Regions from separate parts of the Rhizobium sp. Nf11,1 genome, predicted to be linked through region 2. Evidence: predicted binding sites of a transcription regulator. Region 2 holds the regulator's gene; the other holds the start of a gene.
The links. Region 2 encodes LexA, which represses DNA repair genes until DNA is damaged. Its sites were predicted from a motif close to TGTTCNNNNTGTGTTCNG; they were not measured.
Positions count from the first base shown of each region.

Region 1: a site for LexA is predicted at 5,454-5,471, ahead of ACQ7C1_RS23935 (helicase-related protein). Genes of this name have one in related genera too.

Region 1 is NZ_JBOBHU010000019.1:50,420-61,753, forward strand. Features, by position in the region: gene ACQ7C1_RS23920 (CarD family transcriptional regulator) at 307-879, opposite strand; gene fdxA (ferredoxin FdxA) at 1,273-1,611, opposite strand; gene ACQ7C1_RS23930 (RNA-binding S4 domain-containing protein) at 1,805-2,209, opposite strand; gene ACQ7C1_RS23935 (helicase-related protein) at 2,212-5,394, opposite strand; gene ACQ7C1_RS23940 (DUF3309 family protein) at 6,190-6,345, shown strand; gene ACQ7C1_RS23945 (YMGG-like glycine zipper-containing protein) at 6,372-6,632, shown strand; gene ACQ7C1_RS23950 (beta-ketoacyl-ACP reductase) at 7,046-7,771, opposite strand; gene ACQ7C1_RS23955 (acetyl-CoA C-acetyltransferase) at 7,841-9,022, opposite strand; gene phaR (polyhydroxyalkanoate synthesis repressor PhaR) at 9,261-9,836, shown strand; gene ACQ7C1_RS23965 (hypothetical protein) at 9,831-10,238, opposite strand; gene rpmF (50S ribosomal protein L32) at 10,379-10,564, opposite strand; gene ACQ7C1_RS23975 (glutathione S-transferase family protein) at 10,720-11,334, opposite strand, start outside.
Region 2 is NZ_JBOBHU010000017.1:33,271-44,604, forward strand. Features, by position in the region: gene bamA (outer membrane protein assembly factor BamA) at 1-328, shown strand, start outside; gene lpxD (UDP-3-O-(3-hydroxymyristoyl)glucosamine N-acyltransferase) at 379-1,443, shown strand; gene fabZ (3-hydroxyacyl-ACP dehydratase FabZ) at 1,436-1,903, shown strand; gene lpxA (acyl-ACP--UDP-N-acetylglucosamine O-acyltransferase) at 1,900-2,718, shown strand; gene ACQ7C1_RS22725 (LpxI family protein) at 2,722-3,603, shown strand; gene lpxB (lipid-A-disaccharide synthase) at 3,600-4,769, shown strand; gene gltA (citrate synthase) at 4,798-6,087, opposite strand; gene ACQ7C1_RS22740 (ComEC/Rec2 family competence protein) at 6,377-8,809, shown strand; gene lexA (transcriptional repressor LexA) at 8,790-9,506, opposite strand; gene ACQ7C1_RS22750 (VOC family protein) at 9,712-10,608, shown strand; gene kdsA (3-deoxy-8-phosphooctulonate synthase) at 10,605-11,334, shown strand, end outside.

The sequences.
Region 1 (11,334 bases), on a different contig from region 2:
CCGGACTGAATGGGTTCGGTATGCAAAAGGGCCTCACCCTGGACTTCTCAGGGAAAGGCCCTATTTCTTATCATGTGCCGCTAAGACGGCTGGGTCGGACCTGTTTCTTCACGTTGCCGAACGGGCAATATTGAAAAGGCATGAGCCGCTCCTCACCGAATACTGACGGAATAGCAGTTCGCCCGACGAGCCAGCGCCCGACGAGCAGTCCGCAATTACGTGTGGTAAACGCGTCAGTCGGGAAAAAGTTCCAATAAAAAACCCGGCGCGAAGGCCGGGTTTTTTCATGGGAGAGACAGGCTTGCCTTAGGCGGCTTCGTCCTGCGAATCGTCTTCTTCGATCGCCTTGCCGCGCTTCGGACCCTTGTTAAGGTTGGTCTCGACGAGGCGGACGGCTTCGGTTTCCGACATCTTGTTGACGGCGGCAATTTCGCGCGCCATGCGATCGAGCGCTGCTTCGTAGAGCTGGCGCTCGGAATAGGACTGTTCAGGCTGGTTCTCTGCACGATAGAGATCACGCACGACTTCAGCAATGGAAATCAGATCGCCGGAATTGATCTTGGCATCATATTCCTGGGCGCGGCGAGACCACATGGTGCGCTTGACGCGCGCCTTGCCCTGCACAACCTTCAACGCACGATCGACGAAGTCAGTTTCCGAAAGCTTGCGCATTCCGATGCTCATCGCCTTGGCGACCGGAACCTTCAGGCGCATCTTGTCCTTCTCGAAATCGATAACGAAAAGTTCGAGCTTCATGCCGGCAACTTCTTGCTCTTCGATAGCGGTGATGGTACCGACGCCATGAGCGGGGTAGACGATCGATTCACCGGTCTTGAAGCCGTGACGTGCTGTAGAAGGCTTTTTCTGCTGAGTCGTCATTCTATTCAAAAACTCCCTGTTACGCTTCCGGCGGCGGCCGGAGCCGGGTCAGTCAGGCCCGGATGAGACGGGTGGATCCGTCGGGTGACTTCACTCTGGTCCCATCAGGCAAAAGCAAATGTGTCTTGCGCGCCATCTTGGGATGCGACGCTCAAGGCGTTGATATGTCACGGAAACCGTGGGACGGATTGGTTTTGCTTTCGTGATGGTTTTGGGCATGCGTCATGCCACAAATGGAACAGTGCAGGGAACCTATCACAAAAATATGAGGAAATCAATAATTTGCTTCGCCTGAGTCATGCGAGCAACACAGATCACCCATATGCCAGACGCAGGATTTAAAACGTTTCACCGCATGGCCGCTCAAATGCAGCGGCCGAATCGCGCAGGGTCTTAGTCGCCGGAACCGGGTTTTTCGGAGAAGTATTTCTCGAATTTTCCCGTCTGGCCGTCCATTTCCTTGGCCTCCGGCAACGGGTCCTTCTTGACCGTGATATTCGGCCAGATGCTGGCATACTCAGTATTGATCTTCAGCCACTTGTCGAGGCCCGGCTCGGTATCCGGCTTGATCGCCTCGGCGGGACATTCCGGTTCGCAGACGCCGCAATCGATGCATTCGTCGGGGTGGATGACGAGAAAATTCTCGCCTTCATAAAAGCAGTCGACAGGGCAGACTTCCACGCAATCGGTGTATTTGCACTTGATGCAATTGTCGGTCACGACATAGGTCATGAAGAACTCCAGGATTTCATGCGGATGGGACCGGGCAACCTGGAACGTCGCGCCTATCCCCGTGCCGGGCGAAAAGCGTGGACAGGCTTGGCAGGCAAGCACGCTTCCGGCAGGTTTTCAGTGACCTATCGGCTTTAGCGGCGGATTTCAAGGATAAACGATCTGCAAAAGCCGCCACCACAGACAGAGTTTTCTAATCCTCGTCCGACATCAACCTGTCGATTGCACGTCTTTCCTTTTTGGTCGGACGGCCGGTACCGGTCGCACGGGTCGCTTGCTCAAACGGCGTGAGACGTTTTGTCTCATCCGGCGGCAGGGACTGGTCATCATAGAGCAGGCGAGCCTCTTCATAGGGACCCCGCCGTTCCCCGGCGAGACGCACGATGAGAATGACGTCGCGCCGCTCCAGCGTCAGTTCGACGCGGTCGCCCGGCTTGACCGTGTGGTTCGGGTGACTGCAGCGCTCGCCATTGATGCGCACATGCCCTGACTGGACGTGGCTCTGGGCCAGCGAGCGCGACTTCACCACGCGCGTGAAGAACAGCCACTTGTCGATGCGCTGGCGCGAACCGCTTGCCGGCTGTGTCTCCCCGCCCATGACTACTTCTTCATCTGTTCCTTGAGGGCTGCGAGCTTGGCGAAGGGCGAATCCGGATCGATCGGCTTCTCCTTGCGCGGCGGCTTGGCCTCGAAGCGCAGCGGCTGGGCGCCGCGATTGTTGTTCCGGTCGTTACGGTCATTGCGATCGTTACGCTCGCCGCGGTCCTTCCGATCGCCACGGTCCTGACGATCACCGCGCGGCTGGTCCTTGCGCTCGCCCCTTGCCTGCTGCGGCCTGCCGCCGTCGCGGCCGCCACCGTCCTTGCCGCGGCCGTAACGGTTGTCGCGCCCGTCGCCGCTGCGATTGCCCTCGCCGCCTTCACCGCCGTTCGGACGACGATTGCGCTCGCCGCGCTCCTGGTTCTGGCCGCCCCTGCGTTCGCCATGGCCGCCGCGTGCCTGGCGGTGATTGTCATTGCGACCGCCGAGACGCCACAAAAGAACCGGCTTTGGTTCCGCCGGCTCGCCAGCTTCCCCGGAAGCGGCAGTCTCTGCCGACGCGGCTGTCTCGGTCACTTCGGCCGCAGCGTCGTTGTCGGTCGCTTCTGGCGCGGGGATCTCGGCTGCCGTCGAAGCCGCCTCGGCTGCTGGTGGCTCGGAAGCAGCCTCTTCCGTCGCCGCGTCGGCATCGTCGTGATCGGCTTTTTCTACCGCTTCTTCCCCGGACATTTCCGCGGAGGCGGCAGGGGCTGAAGCTGCGTCCTGCGCCGCAAGATGGGCCGACGCCTCTTCCGCCTTCACGGCATCGGCGCGATAGCCGAGGCCCTTGAGGATCTCTTCCATGTCCTCGAGCGTTGCCCCGAGAATCGACAGCATCGCCGTCGTCGTCGTGAAACGGCGACCGTCATAGGCGCCTTCCGGACGATTGTTCTGACCGGGCTTCCATTGCAGCAGCGGACGGATGATATCGGCAAGCCGCTCCAGAATGTCGATGCGCACGGCGCGCTTGCCGAGGAAACGGAAACCGGCGAGCTTGTAGAACATCCGCTCGAAACTCGGATCGGTGACGACCGAGGTGCGGCCGGCGGCAAGCACGGGGATGAGATCGCCGTAGCCCGGCTTGTCCAAACCGTCGTTCTTCAACGCCCAGAGCAGCGTGATCAGTTCGGCAGGCGCCGGCTTTAGCAGGGCCGGAACGAAGATATGATAGGCCCCGAAACGCACGCCGTAGCGGCGCATAGAGGCGCGAGCCTCCTGATCCAGCGACTTCACTTCTTCGGTGACGTCGCGGCGGAAGAGCACGCCCAGATTTTCGACCAGCTGGAAGGCAAGTCCCTTGGCAAGACCCTGCAGGTCTTCGGCGCGCGACAGATCGTCCAGCGGCTTCAATACCGTGCTGATGTGATGGTTGACGAAGCGCTCGATTCGGGCGGCGACGTGATCGCGGGCATTGCCCGTCAACTGCTCGTCGGCGAGCAGGATCACGCGCGGCCGCATGATGTGATCGCTGCCGGAAAGCCGCGCCACCGGATCGCCGAGCCAACGGATCAATCCATCCGAACCGATCGCCAGATCGCTATTGCCCGCGGCATGCAGCCGGGCCGCACGGGCCTCGAACTCGAGCGCGAGCGCCTTCTGCGACGCAGCCTGAACCGCCTTGGCATCCGGTCCATCCGCTCCCGCCACCGGGGTGAAACGGAATCCGCTCAACTGCCCTACATGATGTCCTTCAACGAAGACATCGCCATTCACACTGATTTCAGCTTCCAGCATCGCATTCTCTCTCAGGCGCTTCATGAGCACAGATGTCCTGCGATCAACAAAGCGTTTCGTCAACCTTTCATGTAACGCATCGGACAATCGATCTTCGATTTCCCGCGTCTTTTCCTGCCAATGTGTCGGATCGGCAAGCCAGCCGGGCCGATTCGAAACGTAGGTCCAGGTCCTTATCTGCGCGATTCGCGCCGAAAGCGTGTCAATTTCCCCATCAGTTCGATCCGAGCGATGAACCTGCTCCGCGAGAAACTGCTCGTTCACCGTGCCATAGCGCACGAGATCGGAAAAGAGGGTCGAAATAAGATCGGCATGTTGGGCCGGAGTGATACGCCGGTAGTCGGGCAGCGCGCAAGCCTCCCAGAGTTTTTCGACGCGGGCCGGCCTGTCGGCGAGGTCCATTACCTCAGGATAGCGCGAAAGCTGCTCGAGCGCCTGCTGGTCGACCGCCGGCAGCGCCCGCGTCAGCCCGGGCACGCGCGGCCCGGCCTCCAGGCTGGCGCGGAGCGACTGAATCGAGGAGAAGTCCATCTCCGTCGTGCGCCACTGCAGAACCTTGACGTTGTCGAATTCATGTCCCTCGATGCGCTGCACCAGTTCCTCGTCGAAGGGGGAGACCTGACCGGTGACGCCGAAGGTGCCGTCCCGCACGTGCCGCCCGGCGCGGCCGGCGATCTGGCCGAGTTCGGCCGGATTGAGGTTGCGGAACTGATAGCCGTCGAATTTCCGATCCTGGGCGAAGGCGACGTGATCGACGTCGAGGTTGAGGCCCATGCCGATCGCATCGGTCGCCACCAGATATTCGACGTCGCCCGCCTGATAGAGCGCGACCTGCGCATTGCGGGTGCGCGGGCTCAGCGCCCCCAGCACGACCGCCGCGCCGCCGCGCTGCCGGCGGATGAGCTCGGCGATGGCATAAACCTCGTCGGCCGAAAAGGCGACGATGGCGGAACGCTGCGGCAGCCGGGTGATCTTCTTCTGCCCGGCGTAAAGGAGATGCGAAAGCCGCGGCCGCTCGACGATGGTGATACCCGGCAGAATATGCTGTAGGATCGGCCGCATCGTCCCTGCACCCAGCAACAGCGTTTCATCGCGGCCGCGAAGATGCAGGATGCGGTCGGTAAAGATATGGCCACGCTCGAGATCGCCGGCGAGCTGCACCTCGTCGATCGCGACAAAGGCGGCTTTGGTCTCCCGCGGCATCGCCTCGACAGTGCAGACGGAAAAACGGGCATTGGGCGGTGAAATCTTTTCTTCGCCGGTGACCAGCGCCACGTTCTGTAAGCCGACCTTCTCCACCACCCGCGTATAGACCTCGCGGGCCAGGAGCCTGAGCGGCAGGCCGATCACGCCGGTCCCGTGTGCGACCATGCGCTCGATGGCATAATGGGTCTTGCCGGTATTGGTTGGTCCAAGCACCGCGGTCACACCGCGCCCGCTCAGAATCATCGGCTGCGAAGTCAGAGTCATCGTCCATGCAAGTGAGGCAGGCGCGCCCCGGGAAAAGTTTTGCCATCTCGATGGAGGCACAGAACACATGGACAGCTACCGCCGCAAACGCAAGGGCAGATTTCAAAATGCGTCGGGGGTTGCGACCTTTGCGAGTCGTCTCGAGGGTGCGTATTTCCAATTCGGAACAGCGGGAGAACGAATCAGAGACGAATCGCTGACTTCTGCTGATTCAGCTTTTGTTCACGGCTAAGTATTGATTTTGAATCACTTTTTCCTACCAAATGCTGAATCGCGGGACTCTCTCCTGTTTGTATTTTGTGACCCTGCCCGAGGTCTGGCGTGCGCTTTTTGCCAAGTGAAAATCCGCCGAAATTAACATCCCGATCAAATCCGGAACGAATCAGCGACGAATCGCCGACTGCTCGGCTTTCCCCTTTCGTTCACGGTCATATCTGGTGGCGTCGTCATATTCTGCCGCTAGATGCGGGCAGGCGGCGAGGTCTTGTCACGTCGGTGTTAATCTTCCGGCGAGCAAATTCACACAGCGTTAAGCCGGACCCGCTTGCCCATTGGGGCCGATCAAAAACGGAACGAATCACCGACGAATCGGAGACATCGAGACCTTCCTGCTTTGTTCACCGCAAGATATTGTATTTAAATGCTTTTTTAACCATACGGGCGTTTTATGAGGGGTGACGGATCACAAACCATGAATCGCCTTGCATGCTAATTCGCGCGCCCAACCGGGAACAAAAATCGCCAATGCGTGTTTCTTGTCCATCCAGATTGCGGATGAAATGAAGGAAAAACACCATGCTTGGCACGATACTTCTCGTTATCCTCATTCTGCTCTTGATCGGAGCTCTGCCAAACTGGGGTTATAGCCGTGGCTGGGGCTATGGACCTTCCGGCGGTTTGGGGCTAGTTCTCGTCATTATCATTATCCTTGTACTAATGGGCCGCATCTAAAGCCCGACAACCTGGGGAGTTACGACATGATGAAGAAGATTGTTCTTATCGGCGCGCTCGTGGGCGCTCTCGCATCCTGCACGGCGACCGAGCAGGGCACGGCGATCGGCGCCGGCACCGGTGCGGTCATCGGTGGTGCCGTCACCAACAGCTGGGGTGGTGCCGCAGTCGGCGCCGTTGCCGGCGGCCTGACCGGCGCTCTCATCGGCCAGTCGGTCGAACGCCGCGGCTACTGCATCTATCGCGACCGCTATGGCCGCCGCTACGAGGCTCGTTGCCGCTACTGACCGACAAGTCATATCGGACTCCCAACGGGCGCTTCGGCGCCCGTTTTCTTTGCCGCCACGTTCGTCAATGTGACGTTGACGATCGGTCGTGAAAGTCAAATCTACCGGCGCTCACTAGCTTGGCGCATATTTCCTTCGTGAGCGCAGGGCAGGCACCATGGCCCGAGGCCCTGAAAGGAATATTTGCATGGACCAGATTGTCCTGAATTCCACCGTCGCCATTCTCCTCGCCGCGGCTTTTCTGACATCCGCGGTCTCAGCTCTTCGGAGAGGAGATCGCTCGCGGCAACGAATGCCTGTCAAGATTCGGGTTCAGCGAGACCGGAACACCGGCAACCGCTTCTGACCTCCCGAAAAAAGCAAAGGCGCGTCCTGCAACGCGCCTTTGCTTATCAACAAACGTTCGTCCTGTCTTAAACGAAGAACTGCCCGCCATTGGCTGTGAGCGTCGAACCGGTGATGAAGCCGGCATCGTCGGAGACGAGGAAGGTGACGCAACGCGCGATTTCTTCGGGCTCGCCGAGGCGGCCGACGGGAATCTGCGGAATGATGCGTTCATTCAGCACTTTCTCCGGCACGGCAAGCACCATTTCCGTTCCGATATAACCGGGGCAGATGGCATTGACGGTGATGTTTTTCGCCGCCCCTTCCTGGGCAAGCGCCTTGGTAAAGCCGAGATCGCCCGCCTTGGCCGCCGAATAGTTTGCCTGGCCCATCTGGCCCTTCTGGCCGTTGATCGACGAGATATTGACGATGCGGCCGAAGCTGCGGTCGCGCATGCCGCTCCAGACCTGATGCGTCATGTTGAACAGGCCGGTCAGGTTGGTGTTGATCACCTCGTGCCACTGCTGCGGCGTCATCTTGTGGAACATTGCGTCGCGGGTGATGCCGGCATTGTTGACGAGGATTTCGACCGGTCCGATCTCTCGTTCGACCTTGGTGATCCCTTCACCGCAGGCAGCGTAGTCCGAAACATCCCATTTGAATACCGCAACGCCGGTGACGTCGTGGAAGGCATGAGCCTTCTCGTCATTACCGGCATAAGTGGCCGCAACCCTGTAGCCGGCATTTTTCAGCGCCATGGATATCGCTGCGCCGATGCCGCGTGTACCTCCGGTGACCAGAGCCACTCTGCTCATGTTCCGCTCCCCCTCTGTGTTTTCGCCCGCTCGCGGCGGCATTTCAATCAATGACGGATCGTATGCTGTTTAAAGTGCTTCAAAGCACATGGCGACGCCCATGCCGCCGCCGATGCAAAGCGTGGCGAGGCCCTTCTTCGCGCCGCGGCGCTTCATCTCGAACAGCAGGGTGTTGAGAATGCGCGCGCCGGAGGCGCCGATCGGATGGCCGATCGCAATCGCGCCGCCATTGACGTTGACGATCGACGGATCCCAGCCGAGATCCTTGCTGACGGCGCAAGCCTGAGCCGCGAAGGCCTCGTTGGCCTCGACGAGATCGAGATCGTTCACAGACCAGCCGGCTTTTTCCAGCGCCTTGCGCGACGCCGGGATCGGGCCGGTGCCCATGATCGACGGATCGACGCCCGCCGTTGCCCAAGAAACGATGCGGGCAAGCGGCTGAATGCCGCGCCGGGCCGCTTCTGCCTCGCTCATCAGCACGGCGGCGGCAGCGCCGTCGTTGAGGCCGGAGGCATTGGCGGCGGTGACCGTGCCATCCTTGTCGAAGGCCGGGCGCAGCTTGCCCATCGCCTCGATCGTCGCGCCGTGGCGGATATATTCGTCGGAATCGACGGTCACGTCGCCCTTACGCGTCTGGACGAGGTAGGGGATGATCTCATCGGCAAAACGGCCAGCCTTCTGCGCGGCTTCAGCCTTGTTCTGCGAGGCGACGGCGAACTGATCCTGCTCGTCGCGCGACAGCTGCCACTGCCGCGCAATATTCTCGGCGGTTATGCCCATATGGTAGCCGTGGAAGGCATCGGTCAGGCCGTCCTTGATCATCGTGTCGACCATCTTCATGTCGCCCATCTTCACACCGCCGCGCAAATGCGCGGCATGCGGCGCCATCGACATGGATTCCTGGCCGCCGGCAACGATGATCCTCGCATCGCCGGTGGCAATCTGCTGCATGCCCAGCGCGACTGCGCGCAGGCCTGAGCCGCAGAGCTGGTTGACGCCCCAGGCCGTCGTTTCCTTCGGAAGGCCGGCCTTGATCGCTGCCTGACGGGCCGGGTTCTGGCCTTCGCCCGCGGCCAGCACTTGGCCGAGGATCACCTCATCCACCTCGCCGGCGTCGACGCCGGCACGCGCGAGCGCGCCCTTGATGACGGCCGCGCCGAGTTCATGCGCGGGGACCGTTGCAAAAGCGCCGTTGAACGAGCCGACGGCTGTCCGACCTGCGCTGGCGATGACGACGGATGAATTGCTCATGGGGAGGCTCCTCGTTTTTCGTCCCACTTACATAAGGGGAAACTGGCAAAGCTTTGAGCACAAGTCAAACGCGAAGACTGACCGCCGCGATTTTTCGGCGGCCGCCGTCAAAGCCGATTCGTTTGATCTGTTAAAGGTTTGCCGCAACGCACAAAGAGATTGTCACCGGCCTTCTTTTGCGTTTACAGTCTGTAGTGGAGGAACATCCAAAAATCAGACGGGGGTTCAGGAGGCTGATATGGCGAAGAACGAGGGTCAGATAGTCATCAAGAAATACGCCAATCGTCGCCTATACAATACAGGCACCAGCACCTACGTGACGCTGGAAGATCTGGCGGAGATGGTGAAGAAGGGCGAAGACTTTACCGTCCAGGACGCAAAAAGCGGGGACGACATCACCCATTCGGTGCTGACCCAGATCATCTTCGAGCAAGAATCGAAGACCGGCAACACACTGCTTCCGATCTCCTTCCTGCGCCAGCTGATCACCTATTACGGTGACCAGATGCAGATGGTCGTGCCGAGCTTCCTCGAACATTCGATGCGCGCCTTCAGCGAGCAGCAGTCTCAGATGCGCGAACAGGTAAACCGTGCCTTCGGCGAAACGCCGCTCGGCAAGAACCTGCAATTGCCGATGCAGATGATCGAGGACCAGGTTCGCCGCAATACCGAGCTGTTTCAGCAGGCAATGCAGATGTTCTCGCCTTTCATGACACCGCCGGCGGCCAAGGAGAGCCGCAAGGCCGAGGCCAAGGATATCGACGAGCTGAAGGAGCAGCTCCGAGCTCTCCAGAATAAACTCGACAACCTATAGGCCGATTGAGACATCCCGCCCGGCGCTTCGGATCGAAACGGCAAAACCGCCGATCACATCAATCAGAGCGATCGTCATCAAAATGAAGAACACCTGCGTCGCAGCGTCCTGGACGAGCAGAAACTCGACCAGGAAGGCGATGAAGACCAGCATCGACAATATGTGATTGAGCAGGTTGCCGGGCCCGGTTCGCGTTGCTTTCAGGATTTCGAAGAACAACACGACGAGGGCGACGACGATGAAGAGATCGCCGAGCGCCATGCTCCAGATCGCGCCCGAGAGCATCGACAGCACGATGATGTCATGCTGCAAGGCGGCGATGCCGCCGCCGCCCATCAGGCCGAGCATCGCCAGATTGTAAAGAATAAACGGAATAATCATCAGCGGCATTGCGGCTACCATCGGCAATCTCCTTGCGCAGCAAGAATACTGCCGCAAACCGCTGTCCTACTGCAAGTCGTTGCAAATATTATCTTGCCGAAATGCAAAAGGCCGGCATGAAGCCGGCCTCGAAGCTTGCGATCGGACGAGCCGGTCGGAAATTACGCGCCTTCCTTCGGCGTCAGAACCTGACGGCCGCGATACATGCCGGTCTTCAGGTCGATATGATGCGGGCGGCGCAGTTCGCCGGAATTCTTGTCTTCGACGTAGGTCGGAGCTTTCAGCGCATCAGCCGAACGGCGCATGCCGCGCTTGGACGGGCTCGTTTTTCTCTTCGGTACAGCCATTTTTCTTACTCCACTTGCGGGCAAAACATTCCTACGGCCAGACTGGCGGCCGAAACGGACATGTCGCGATTTCGGAAATTTGCGCGCTTATACATGCATGGGGCGGCCTTGACCAGTCCCCATGCATAATTTTTGCGAGGCCGATGATTCGGGCCTCAGACCTCGTCTTCCGCCACGATCCAGGGCTCAGCTCGGGCCGCCTCTTCCCATTTGCGCCAGGCTGCATGCGCTTTCATCGTCTCCATATAAGCGAGGGTATCCTCCCGACTGACCAGTTCATAGATGTCGAACCGGTTGACCACAGGCGCAAACATCGCATCCGCGCCGCTGAACGCACCAAAGAGAAACGGCCCGCCGGATTTCTGCAGAAGGTCTCGCCAGATCGTCTCGATACGGCTGGCATCGGCGTCGACGCCGTCAGGCAATGCGATCGTCCCCTTCGGCCGGCGAATATTCATCGGGCAGGCATTGCGCAGGGCTCGGAAGCCGGACAGCATTTCCATCGAAACAGAACGGGCGAGCGCCCGTTCGACACGGGCGCGCGGCCAAAGGCCGGCGTCCGGATAAAGCTCGGCCGCATATTCGATGATCGCCAGCGATTCCCAGATCTTCAACGCGCCGTGCTGCAGGACCGGCACCCGGCCACTCGGCGATATCGCCTTGATCTTGGGATTGCGGCCCGCATCATCGAAAGGGATCAGGATTTCTTCGAAATCGACGCCGGCGCTCGTCAGCGCCATCCACGGCCGGAACGACCAGGAAGAATAATT
Region 2 (11,334 bases):
CGTTGCCGGCAACAACGACGATCCGCTGGGCGGTACAACATACTTCACCGCATCGGCCGAAGCGACTTTCCCGATGCCGGGCTTCCCGCGCGACTTCAACCTGCGCGGCGCAGTTTTCGCCGACGCCGGAACCTTGTTCGGCAACGACGTCGACCTGAGGGGCGACGGCATTGAGGGCGAAGACGCCTCGCTGCGCGCTTCCGTCGGTGTCGGTGTCGTTTGGCAGTCTCCTTTCGGTTCGTTGCGTCTGGATTACGCAATCCCGGTTCTCAAGGAAGACTTCGACAAGACGCAAAACTTCAAGTTTGGCATTAACAACCAATTCTGATATCGGCAGTCCGGAACTGTAACACTCAATTCCGTTCTGGAGCATTGCCGATGGAGCAAAACGTTTTTTTTCTGCCCCATGAAGGTCTGAGGCTCGCTGAGCTGGCAGAGTTTCTTGGGGCGGAACTTGCCAATTCCGATCATGCCGATGTCATCGTCAAGTCCGTCGCCCCCATCAGCCGGGCGCGGGCGGGCGATGTCTGCTATATCCTGTCGCGCCGCAACCGCGAGGAGTTTGCAACATGCGAGGCCTCGGCGGTAATCTGCGATAAGGCGCTTGCCGATCTCGTTCCTCCGCATCTCCCAGTTATCTTCTCGTCCAATCCGCATGCTGCCTTCGCAATGGCGGGAGGCTTGTTCTATCCCGCAGCATTGCGTCCTGTCGCTCTTTCGGGTGAAAGCGAGATTGCGCCGAGCGCGGTGATCGATCCGAGCGCCAAACTTGAAAAGGGCGTGATCGTCGAACCGCTGGCCGTTATCGGTGCGCATGCCGAGATCGGGGCGGGAACGCGCATCGGCGCGAACAGCGTCATCGGTCCGAATGTCAAGATCGGGCGGGATTGTTCGATTGCGGCTGGAGCGAGCATTCTCTGTGCGCTGATCGGCAATGGCGTCATCATCCACAACGGTGTTCGAATCGGCCAGGACGGTTTTGGTTATGCACCGGGTCCGCGCGGCATGATCAAGATCGTTCAGATCGGCCGGGTGATCATCCAGGACAATGTCGAGATTGGCGCCAACACCACCATCGACCGCGGCGCCATGGACGACACGGTGATCGGCGAGGGAACCAAGATCGACAATCAGGTCCAGATCGGCCACAACGTCCAGATCGGCCGCCATTGCGCCATCGTTTCGCAGGTCGGCATCGCCGGCAGCACGAAAATCGGCAATGGCGTGCAGATCGGCGGCCAAGCGGGAATCAAAGGACATGTGACGATCGGCGATGGCGTGCAGATCGCTGCCAAAAGCGGTATCATGACCGACCTTGCCGCGGGCGGACAATATGGCGGTGTACCTGCACGTCCGCTAAAAGACTATCTGAGAGAGGCAGCGCAACAGGTATCGAAATCCAAGTTGCGCGGGAGGAACCCTGGAGGCAAGCAAAATGACTGAGGAAGCCACGACGACGCTTTCTTCGGCTGATATTACCGAGATCATGAAGCTGCTGCCGCATCGCTATCCCTTTCTCATGGTCGACAAGATCATCGAGATCGACGGCGACAACACGGCGATCGGCATTAAGAACGTCACGGTGAACGAACCACATTTCACCGGCCATTTTCCGGAAGCGCCGATTATGCCCGGGGTTTTGCTGATCGAGGGCATGGCGCAGACGGCGGGTGCCATCTGCGCCAAGAAAGAAGGTCAGACCGGCAACCTCGTCTACTTCATGACCATCGAGAATGCGCGCTTCCGCAAGCCGGTCGTGCCCGGCGACCGCGTCGAATTCCATGTCAAGAAGAACAAGCAACGCGGCAATATCTGGAAATTCCATTGCGACGCCAAGGTTGACGGCGCACTTGTCGCCGAAGCTGACATCGGCGCGATGATCGTTCGTAAGGATCAGGCATGAGCAATATCGCCGAAAGCGCCCGTATTCATCCGATGGCTGTCGTCGAAGACGGGGCTACGATCGGTGAGGGCGTCAAAATCGGTCCTTTCTGCCATGTCGGACCGCATGTCGTCCTGCATGCGAATGTCGAGCTCTTGGCGCATGCGATCGTCACCGGCCGCACCGTTATCGGCAAGGGCACACGCATCTTCCCAATGGCCGTCGTCGGCGGTGATCCGCAGAGCGTGCACCACGGCGGCGAGGAAACGACGCTGACGGTCGGTGCAAATTGCACAATCCGCGAAGGTGTCACGATGAACACCGGCACGGCCGATTTCGGCGGTGAGACGATCGTTGGTGACAACAACCTTTTCCTTGCCAACTCCCACGTCGCGCATGACTGCCGGGTCGGCAACCATGTGATCATGTCGAACAACGTCATGCTCGCCGGCCATGTGGTTATCGAGGATCGCGTTATCCTGGGCGGCGGCTCGGCGGTTCACCAGTTCACCCGCGTGGGCCGCCACGCCTTCGTCGGCGGCCTGTCGGCGGTGAGTTACGATGTCATTCCCTATGGCATGCTGAACGGTAATCCCGGTCTGCTGGGCGGCCTGAACGTCGTCGGCATGACGCGGGCCGGCATCGACCGCGCCGTCATCCACCGGGTGCGCCGGGCCTACAAGGCGATTTTCGAAGGAACGGGCTCCGTGCGCGAAAACGCCGCCGCGATCCGCGCGGAATATGCCGATTGCGAGCAGGTGGTGCAGATCCTCGACTTCATTGCAGCCGAGAGCGACCGTGCCCTGTCCTCCCCGACGCGGGGGCAGAAGGGCTAGTCCGTGGCTTTAACAGGCGACACCGCTGCGGGCCGGCTGGCGATCATTGCCGGCGGTGGCCTCCTGCCTTCCTATGTCGCCGAGGCCGCGCGCGCGGCAGGCGAAGATCCCGTAATCATCGCGCTGAAGGACGAGAGTGATCCACGCTGGGAAGGCTATGATCACGCCGTTGTCGGCATTGGCGATTTCGCCGCCCTTGAGGGTCTCTTCATCCGCTATGGCATCGGACGTGTTGTGATGTCGGGGAGCGTGCGCCGCCGGCCGGAATGGCGCGAGGTCCGTCCGACGTTGCGCATTCTGATGAAGGTCCCGGCTGCCATTCGCACACTGCTCTCCGGCGGCGACGATACGGTTCTGCAGATGGTGATCCGGTTGATCGAGGGGAACGGCCGGCGCGTCGTCGGCGCCCACGAGATCGCCCCCGACCTGCTCGTTTCCGTTGGCCCGCTTGGCGCCGCCGCACCCGGCAAGGAAGACCGGCACGATATCAGCCAGGCCGCTGATGCCGCCGAGACGCTTGGCCGGCTGGATGTCGGGCAGGGTGCAGTCAGCATCGGCGGGCGCGTCGTCGCGCTGGAAGGACTTGAGGGCACAGATGAGATGCTGGACCGTGTCGCCGGCCTCAGGGCCGCCGGACGGATCTCGCCGCGCCGCCGCGGCGTGCTCGTCAAGCTCTGCAAGCCGCAACAGGATATTCGCGCCGACCTGCCGGCGATCGGCGTTGCGACAATCCTGAACGCTGCGAAAGCCGGTCTTGCCGGCATCGCAATCGAAGCCGGTCGCTCACTGGTGCTTGATCGGGCCGCGGTCATCAGCGCCGCCGACGAGGCTGGGTTGTTCGTCTGCGGCATCGATCGCGGTCTGCCGTCATGGGGAGTCGAATGAACTGGGCGCCGCTGAAGATCGCCGTCATTGCCGGTGAAGTGTCGGGCGATCTGCTCGGGGCCGATCTCATCGCGGCGCTCAAGCGGATTCACAGCGGACCGGTGGAGCTTGTCGGCGTTGGCGGCGAGGGGCTGCAGGCGGAAGGTTTGAAATCCCTGTTCGATTTTTCCGAGCTGTCGATCATGGGCATCACCCAGGTGCTGAGCCGGCTGCCTAGGCTGTTTGGCCTGATCCGTCGCACCACGGCTGAGATCGTCGCTGCAAAGCCGGATATCCTTCTCATTATCGACAGTCCCGATTTCACCCATCGCGTCGCCAAGCGCGTGCGCACCGCGTTACCCGATCTGCCTGTTGTCAATTATGTCTGTCCGAGCGTCTGGGCCTGGAAGGAATATCGCGCCACGCGCATGCTCGGCTATGTCGATCACGTGCTTGCCGTCCTGCCCTTTGAACCGGCAGCCATGCAGCGCCTCAATGGGCCGGCGACGACATATGTCGGGCATCGTCTAGTCGCCGACCCAGCGCTGCTGGAGACACGTCGCCTGCGCGTGGGAAGGCAGCCAGGCAACGGCCCGATCCTGCTCCTTCCCGGCTCGCGCTCCTCCGAGATCCAGAAGCTTCTGCCTTATTTCGAGGTCGCCACGAATGAAATCGTCGCCCGTAATGGGCCGACACGCTTCATTCTGCCGACCATAATGCACAGGCAAGCGCTCGTCCGCGAAATGACGGCGGGCTGGGCGGTAAAGCCGGAGATCGTCGTCGGCGCGCAAGCAAAGTGGAAAGCCTTTGCCGAGGCCGATGCAGCCATGGCGGCGTCTGGAACCGTTATTCTCGAACTCGCACTTGCCGACGTTCCCGTCGTCTCCGCCTATAAGGTCGACTGGATCATGCGCATGCTGACATCGGGCATCAAGACCTGGACCGGCGCGCTGCCGAATCTGATCGCCGATTACCCGGTCGTGCCGGAATATCTGAACGATGTCGTCCGCGGCGCAAGCCTTGCACGCTGGATGGAAAGGCTGTCGGCCGATACCTATCAGCTGAAGGCCATGAAGGAAGGCTACGAGCTCATCTGGCAGCGCATGCAGACGGAAAAGCCGCCCGGCGAACAGGCCGCCGAAATCCTTCTCGACGTTTTGGAAAAGAAAAAACCCGGCCATTCCTGACCGGGTTTCTTTTTGAGCTCTGAAGCGATCAGCGCTTCGAAACCGGGATGTAGTCGCGCTTGGGTTCGCCGACATAGAGCTGGCGCGGACGGCCGATGCGCTGTTCTGGATCCTCGATCATCTCGTTCCACTGCGCGATCCAGCCGACGGTGCGGGCAAGGGCGAAGAGCACTGTGAACATGGTGGTGGGGAAGCCCAGCGCCTTCAGCGTGATGCCGGAGTAGAAGTCGATGTTTGGATAGAGCTTCTTCTCGATGAAATATTCGTCGGTGAGCGCGATGCGCTCCAGCTCCATCGCCACTTCCAGCAACGGATCGTCCTTGATACCGAGTTCGCCGAGCACTTCATGCGTCGTCTTCTGCATGATCTTGGCACGCGGATCGTAGTTCTTGTAGACGCGGTGACCGAAGCCCATCAGGCGGAACGGATCGTTTTTGTCCTTGGCGCGGGCGATATATTCCGGAATGTGGTCGACCGTGCCGATTTCCGTCAGCATGTTGAGCGCTGCTTCGTTGGCGCCGCCGTGCGCGGGGCCCCATAGGCAGGCGATGCCGGCGGCGATGCAGGCGAACGGGTTGGCGCCCGATGAACCGGCGAGACGGACGGTCGAGGTCGAGGCGTTCTGTTCGTGATCGGCATGCAGGATGAAGATGCGGTCCATCGCGCGGGCAAGCACCGGATTGACCACATATTCCTCGCAGGGGACGGCAAAGCACATGCGCAGGAAGTTCGACGCATAGTCGAGGTCGTTCTTCGGGTAAACGAAGGGCTGACCGATATGGTATTTATATGCCATGGCGGCAAGCGTCGGCATCTTGGCGATCATGCGCAGGCTGGCGACCATGCGCTGGTGCGGATCGGTGATGTCTGTGGAGTCGTGATAGAAGGCCGACAGTGCGCCGACGCAGCCGCACATGACGGCCATCGGATGTGCATCGCGGCGGAAGCCGGTGAAGAAGCGGCTCATCTGCTCATGCACCATCGTGTGGTGCGTGACGCGATAGTCGAAGTCCTTCTTCTGCGCGGCCGTCGGCAGTTCGCCGTAGAGCAGGAGGTAGCAGACCTCGAGGAAGTCGCCGTGCTCGGCCAGCTGCTCGATCGGATAGCCGCGGTGCAGCAGCACACCTTCGTCACCGTCGATATAGGTGATTTTCGATTCACAGGATGCGGTCGAGGTGAAGCCCGGATCGTAAGTGAAGGAAGCGGTGTTCTTGTAGAGGGCACCGATGTCGATGACGCTCGGGCCGATCGTGCCGCTTTTAACGGCGAGGTCAACCGATTTGTCACCGATTTTTATTGTAGCGCTTTGATCCGTCATGCTGTCCTCCGAAATGTCGGTGGCGCCACAAAAGCGCCATAGGGGTTAAGCGTCCTTTCCGATAGCTATATGATCGTGACGCTAATGCCAAGTTACCGTGACGGCATTTTGTGCATTGCGGCATCACCTTTTAGGCACTGCAGCGATGAGCCGCACGCATAGCGGAAGCCGATGATTCGACTGGCCTTTTGCCGCTTACGATTTTCCCTCGTATTTCAATCGATTATCCTTGCCGGATTTGCTTGAAGGTTGCATTCTTAGGGCCTGGCGGGGTGATCTTGGGCGGGGCATGCAGGAAACGACGACAGCCGAATTGCGGCCGCAAGCGGGCATCGGTCTTGCCGATCCGCCAGATTTTCCTGCGCCTGCGGTGGTGACTCAATCGGTAAGGACGCAGTCGCAGACCCCATTGCATCGTCGGCTGCTGGCCACCGCCGGGCAATCGCTCCGTGCCGGGGCCTGCATGCTGGGCGAAGAGGCCGATCATGGCCGCCTGCTGCTGTTCTCGCCGGTCTTCCTCGGAGCCGGCTCGGCCTTCTGGTTTCTTGCGGCATCGGATTTTCCCCTCATTGCATCGCTGCTCTGCCTGCTGGTGTCGGCGGCCGCGGTTTTCCTCACCGATCCCAGCCGACCGGCCTTGCGCGCAAGTTTCATGGCGCTGGCACTTTTCGCCGGCGGCATGCTCTCAGCTCAGTTCGAGAGCTGGCGGGCTTCGACGGTGATCCTCGATTCATCCGTGACGACGACGGTGACTGGCCGCGTCGAACGGCGGGAAGGCGACGGGCGCGGGCGCTGGCGCTACATTCTTGCCGTCGCCGGCACCGAGGCGCCGGAGCTGAAACGGCCGCCGAGACGCATCACCGCGATCGTCCGGGGCGCCGATGCGCCTTTCGAGATCGGCGACATCATCACCGGAAAGGCACGTCTGACGCCGCCGGCGGGGCCCGCACTTCCCGCGCTCAACGACTTCTCCTTCGGTGCCTATTTCGACGGCATCGGCGCCAACGGTTTCTTCTATGGTGCGCCGGAGAAACTCGACTTGGAGGCAGGCCCGCAGGCGGCCAGGTCGACGGCGGACGCCCTGCTCGAATGGCTCTACCAGCTGCGCAGCAGCATCGGCGACCGCATAAGATCGATCCTGCCCGACGACACCGGCGCCTTTGCCGCTGCGCTGGTGACGGACGAACGGCGCGCCATATCGCACGCGACGACGGAGGCGCTGCGCCAGTCCGGCCTTGCCCATATCGTCGCGATCTCGGGCCTCAACATGGCGCTGTCGGCTGGCATCTTCTTCGTCGGCTTTCGGATGCTGCTCAGCCTCTTTCCCGGCGTCGCCCAAGCCTATCCGACAAAGAAAATCGCCGCTGCCGGCGCGCTCATCGCCGTCACCGCCTATTACCTGATCTCCGGTTTCGGGGTTTCGGCCGAGCGCGCCTTTATCATGATGGCCATCATGCTGATTGCCGTCTTCTTCGACCGGCCGTCGATCAGCCTGCGCAATGTCGTTCTCTCCGCGCTCATCATCATCGCCATTTCACCTTCGGAAGTATTGGGACCGAGCTTTCAGATGTCCTTTGCCGCCACATTGGCCTTGGTATCGGGCTATCAGTTGTGGAAGGACAGGCGTGTCCGCGAAAACGCTTTTCTGAAACTGCCGATCATCAGGCCGGTGGTTGCCGTCGCCGGTTTCTTCGGCGGCGTCTTCCTGACCTCGCTGATCGGCGGCTTTTCCACCGCATTGTTTTCGATCGAGCATTTTCATCGCCTGACGGCTTACGGCCTGCCGGCAAACCTTGCGACGATGCCGATTATCTCCTTCATCGTCATGCCGGCCGGATTGTTGGCGATGTTGCTCATGCCTTTCGGTCTGGACGCTCCGCTCTGGAAGGTCGTCGGATTCGGCCTCGATCTGGTGATTGCGGTTGCCAAGACAGTGTCCGGCTGGGGCGGTGATATCGGCATCGGCCGCTTGCCCGGCTGGTATTTCGCAGTGGCGGTGGCAGGCTTTCTGCTGCTGACGCTGCTGCGCACTCGGCTGCGCCATGTCGGCACATCGATCATCGCCATCTCCACGCTCATCGTGCTGCTTCTGCCGGTTCCCCGGCCGCCGGATCTGGTGATTTCGGAGGATGGCAGTCTGGTTGCGGTCGTCGCGGCTGAGGCAATAGCTTCCAACCGTGAAAACCCGCCGGATTTCATATTCGACCAGTGGCAGAGAGCGCTGGTGCTGCCGACACATGATCCGCCGAAGATGCTGGATGGTCCGGCCATTCCGCCGGAAGGAGAAGACCGCCGTGTCAGGCTTTCCCGCGATCAGCAGAACGAAGCGAGTGCAGCGATGCGGGCAGCCGCCGCAGGCGGTGAAGCAAACCGTTTTTCCTGCGTCAAGAAGGCTTGGTGCACATCAAGACTTGGCAATGGCAATATCGTCACCGTCATCGACAATGCCGCCTATCTCGGCCCGGCCTGCGATACGGCCGATATCGTCGTGACCTCGGTCCGTCTGCGTTTCAATAGCTGCCGTTCAGGCGGCACGCTTTTCACCGGCGAGACGCTGCGCAGGACCGGTTCGCTTGAATTGCGCTTCGCCGATGCCGGCCTGGAGGTCACCACCGCCTTCGATGCTTTGTCGCGACCATGGATGCGCCATCGCGCCTATGATTGGCGCAATGATCGTTTTACCGATTCCAGCCCATCCGGCGTCAGTGATAGCGACGGATGAGGCCGACGAGCTTGCCCTGCACCTTGACGCGGTCGGGCCCGAAGATGCGGGTCTCATAAGCCGGGTTGGCGGCCTCGAGCGCGATCGAGGCACCCTTGCGGCGAAAACGCTTCAGCGTTGCTTCCTCGTCATCGACGAGGGCAACGACGATATCGCCGGGACTGGCGGTACTGCCGTTGCGAATGATCACGGTGTCGCCGTCGAAGATGCCGGCGTCGATCATCGAATCGCCTTTGACCTCCAGCGCATAGTGCTCACCGGAGCCGAGCATATCTGCGGGAACGACGATATCGTGGGTGTTGTTCTGGATCGCCGAGATCGGAACGCCGGCGGCGATACGTCCCATGACCGGCACGGAGACGGAGTTGCCATTGTCGGCGACCGGCTTTGGCGCAGCGGGGGCGGCGACCGGCTGGGGCTTGCCGAGGCTGCCCTCGATGACGCTCGGCGAAAAACCGCGACGCTGAAGACTGGGGTTATAGGCCTCCGGAAGCTTGATCACCTCGAGTGCCCGGGCGCGGTTCGGTAGGCGGCGAATGAAGCCGCGTTCCTCAAGCGCCGTGATCAGGCGGTGAATGCCGGATTTCGAGGCGAGGTCCAGGGCATCCTTCATTTCGTCGAAAGAGGGAGGAACGCCGGATTCCTTCATGCGCTCATGGATGAAAAGGAGAAGCTCCTGTTGTTTGCGCGTGAGCATCGACGTCAGACCCCGTGATTGAAACAAATCCAGAACGGACACTATATGTTCCATATGTGTTCCGCAAGTAGCTAAATTTCCGTAAAAGTTCACGTCAACTCGCGGAGATTTTTATTTTCATTTGCCGGATTGGCGCACATGTCTTGCATTGAGGGAGGTGCTGTCGCACATCTCTTGTCTCTTGCCGGTTTCAGGAGGGATATTCATGAACGCGCATTCCGCCAGGTCGCACCCGCTGGATCATGTCGTGCTGCCCGTGGTCAATATCGATCTGGCGCGTGAGAGGCTCGGCAAGCTCGGTTTCACCGTCGCCGCCGATGCGCGCCATCCCTTCGGAACGGAGAATGCCTGCGTCTTTTTCGCCGACAAGACCTATCTGGAGCCGCTTGGCGTGGCGAGTGTCGACGAGAGCGAAGCAGCGGCCCGCCAGGGCAACGTCTTCATCGCCCGCAATCGCGCCTTCCGTTTCCGCTGCGGCGAGGAGGGACTTTCTGCGCTGGCCTTCCTCAGCGAGGATGCCGACCTCGATCATAAGCGCTTCGTCAGCAACGGCGCGAGCGCCGGTGAGATGTTGCAGTTCAGCCGGCCGATGCGGATGCCGGACGGTTCGGAGAGCGTCGGCAGCTTTAAGCTGGCCTTTGCAGCTGATTTGCGCGCCCCCGATTTCTTTCTCTTTACTTGCCAGCGCATCAATTCGTTCCCTACAGATCGCGCCGCGCTGGAGACGCACGCCAATGGCGTGATCGGCATTGCCGAGATCGCACTTTGTGCACCGGACCCGGCGGCATTCGCCGCCTTCGTCGGGCTCGCGATTGGGCAGGCGGCGGTGGAGAAAACCGGTTTCGGCATGAATATCGCGGCATCGAATGCAAAGATCAGCTTGATGACGCCGGAAGGGCTGGAGGCCTATTTCGAAACCACTGTCTCATCAGCCGATCGCGGCCTGCGGGGGCGGGCAATCCTCTTCACCGTCATCGATCTTGCCGTGACAGAAGCGCATTTGGGTGCTAACGGGATCACATTCACACGCAAGAACAATCGCATTCTGGTGAAGCCCACGCCCGGGCAGGGTGCGCTCTTCGCCTTCGAGGAAACACGATGAGCACCGACACGAATTCCGAAGTCAGGATCGGCGAAGGCGGAGGCCAGGTCACTTTTTCCAATACTGGCCGCTTGTCGCTGATCGCCGGTCCATGCCAGATGGAGAGCCGGGATCACGCCTTCATGGTCGCCGGCACGCTGAAGGAGCTTTGCGGCAAGCTCGGCATTGGCCTCGTCTACAAGAGCTCCTTCGACAAGGCGAACCGTACCTCGCTCTCGGCTGAACGCGGCATCGGCCTGGAAAAGGGCATGGAGGTCTTTGCCGACCTCAAGAAGGAATTCGGCTTTCCCGTCATAACCGACGTCCATACGGCCGAGCAATGCGCCGAGGTGGCCAAGGTGGTCGATGTTCTGCAGATCCCGGCCTTCCTCTGCCGTCAGACCGACCTTCTGATCGCCGCCGCCAAGACCGGCCGCGCCGTCAATGTCAAGAAGGGCCAGTTCCTCGCCCCTTGGGATATGAAGAACGTTCTGAAGAAGCTCAACGCCAGCGGCAATTCGAATGTGCTCTTGTGCGAGCGCGGTGCCTCCTTCGGCTACAATACGCTGGTTTCCGACATGCGTTCGCTGCCGATCATGGCGGCGATGGGAGCTCCCGTCATTTTTGACGCCACCCATTCCGTGGCGCAGCCGGGCGGGCAGGGCGATTCCTCCGGCGGCCAGCGCGAGTTCGTGGAAACGCTGGCGCGCGCGGCAGTGGCGACGGGAATTGCCGGCGTCTTCGTCG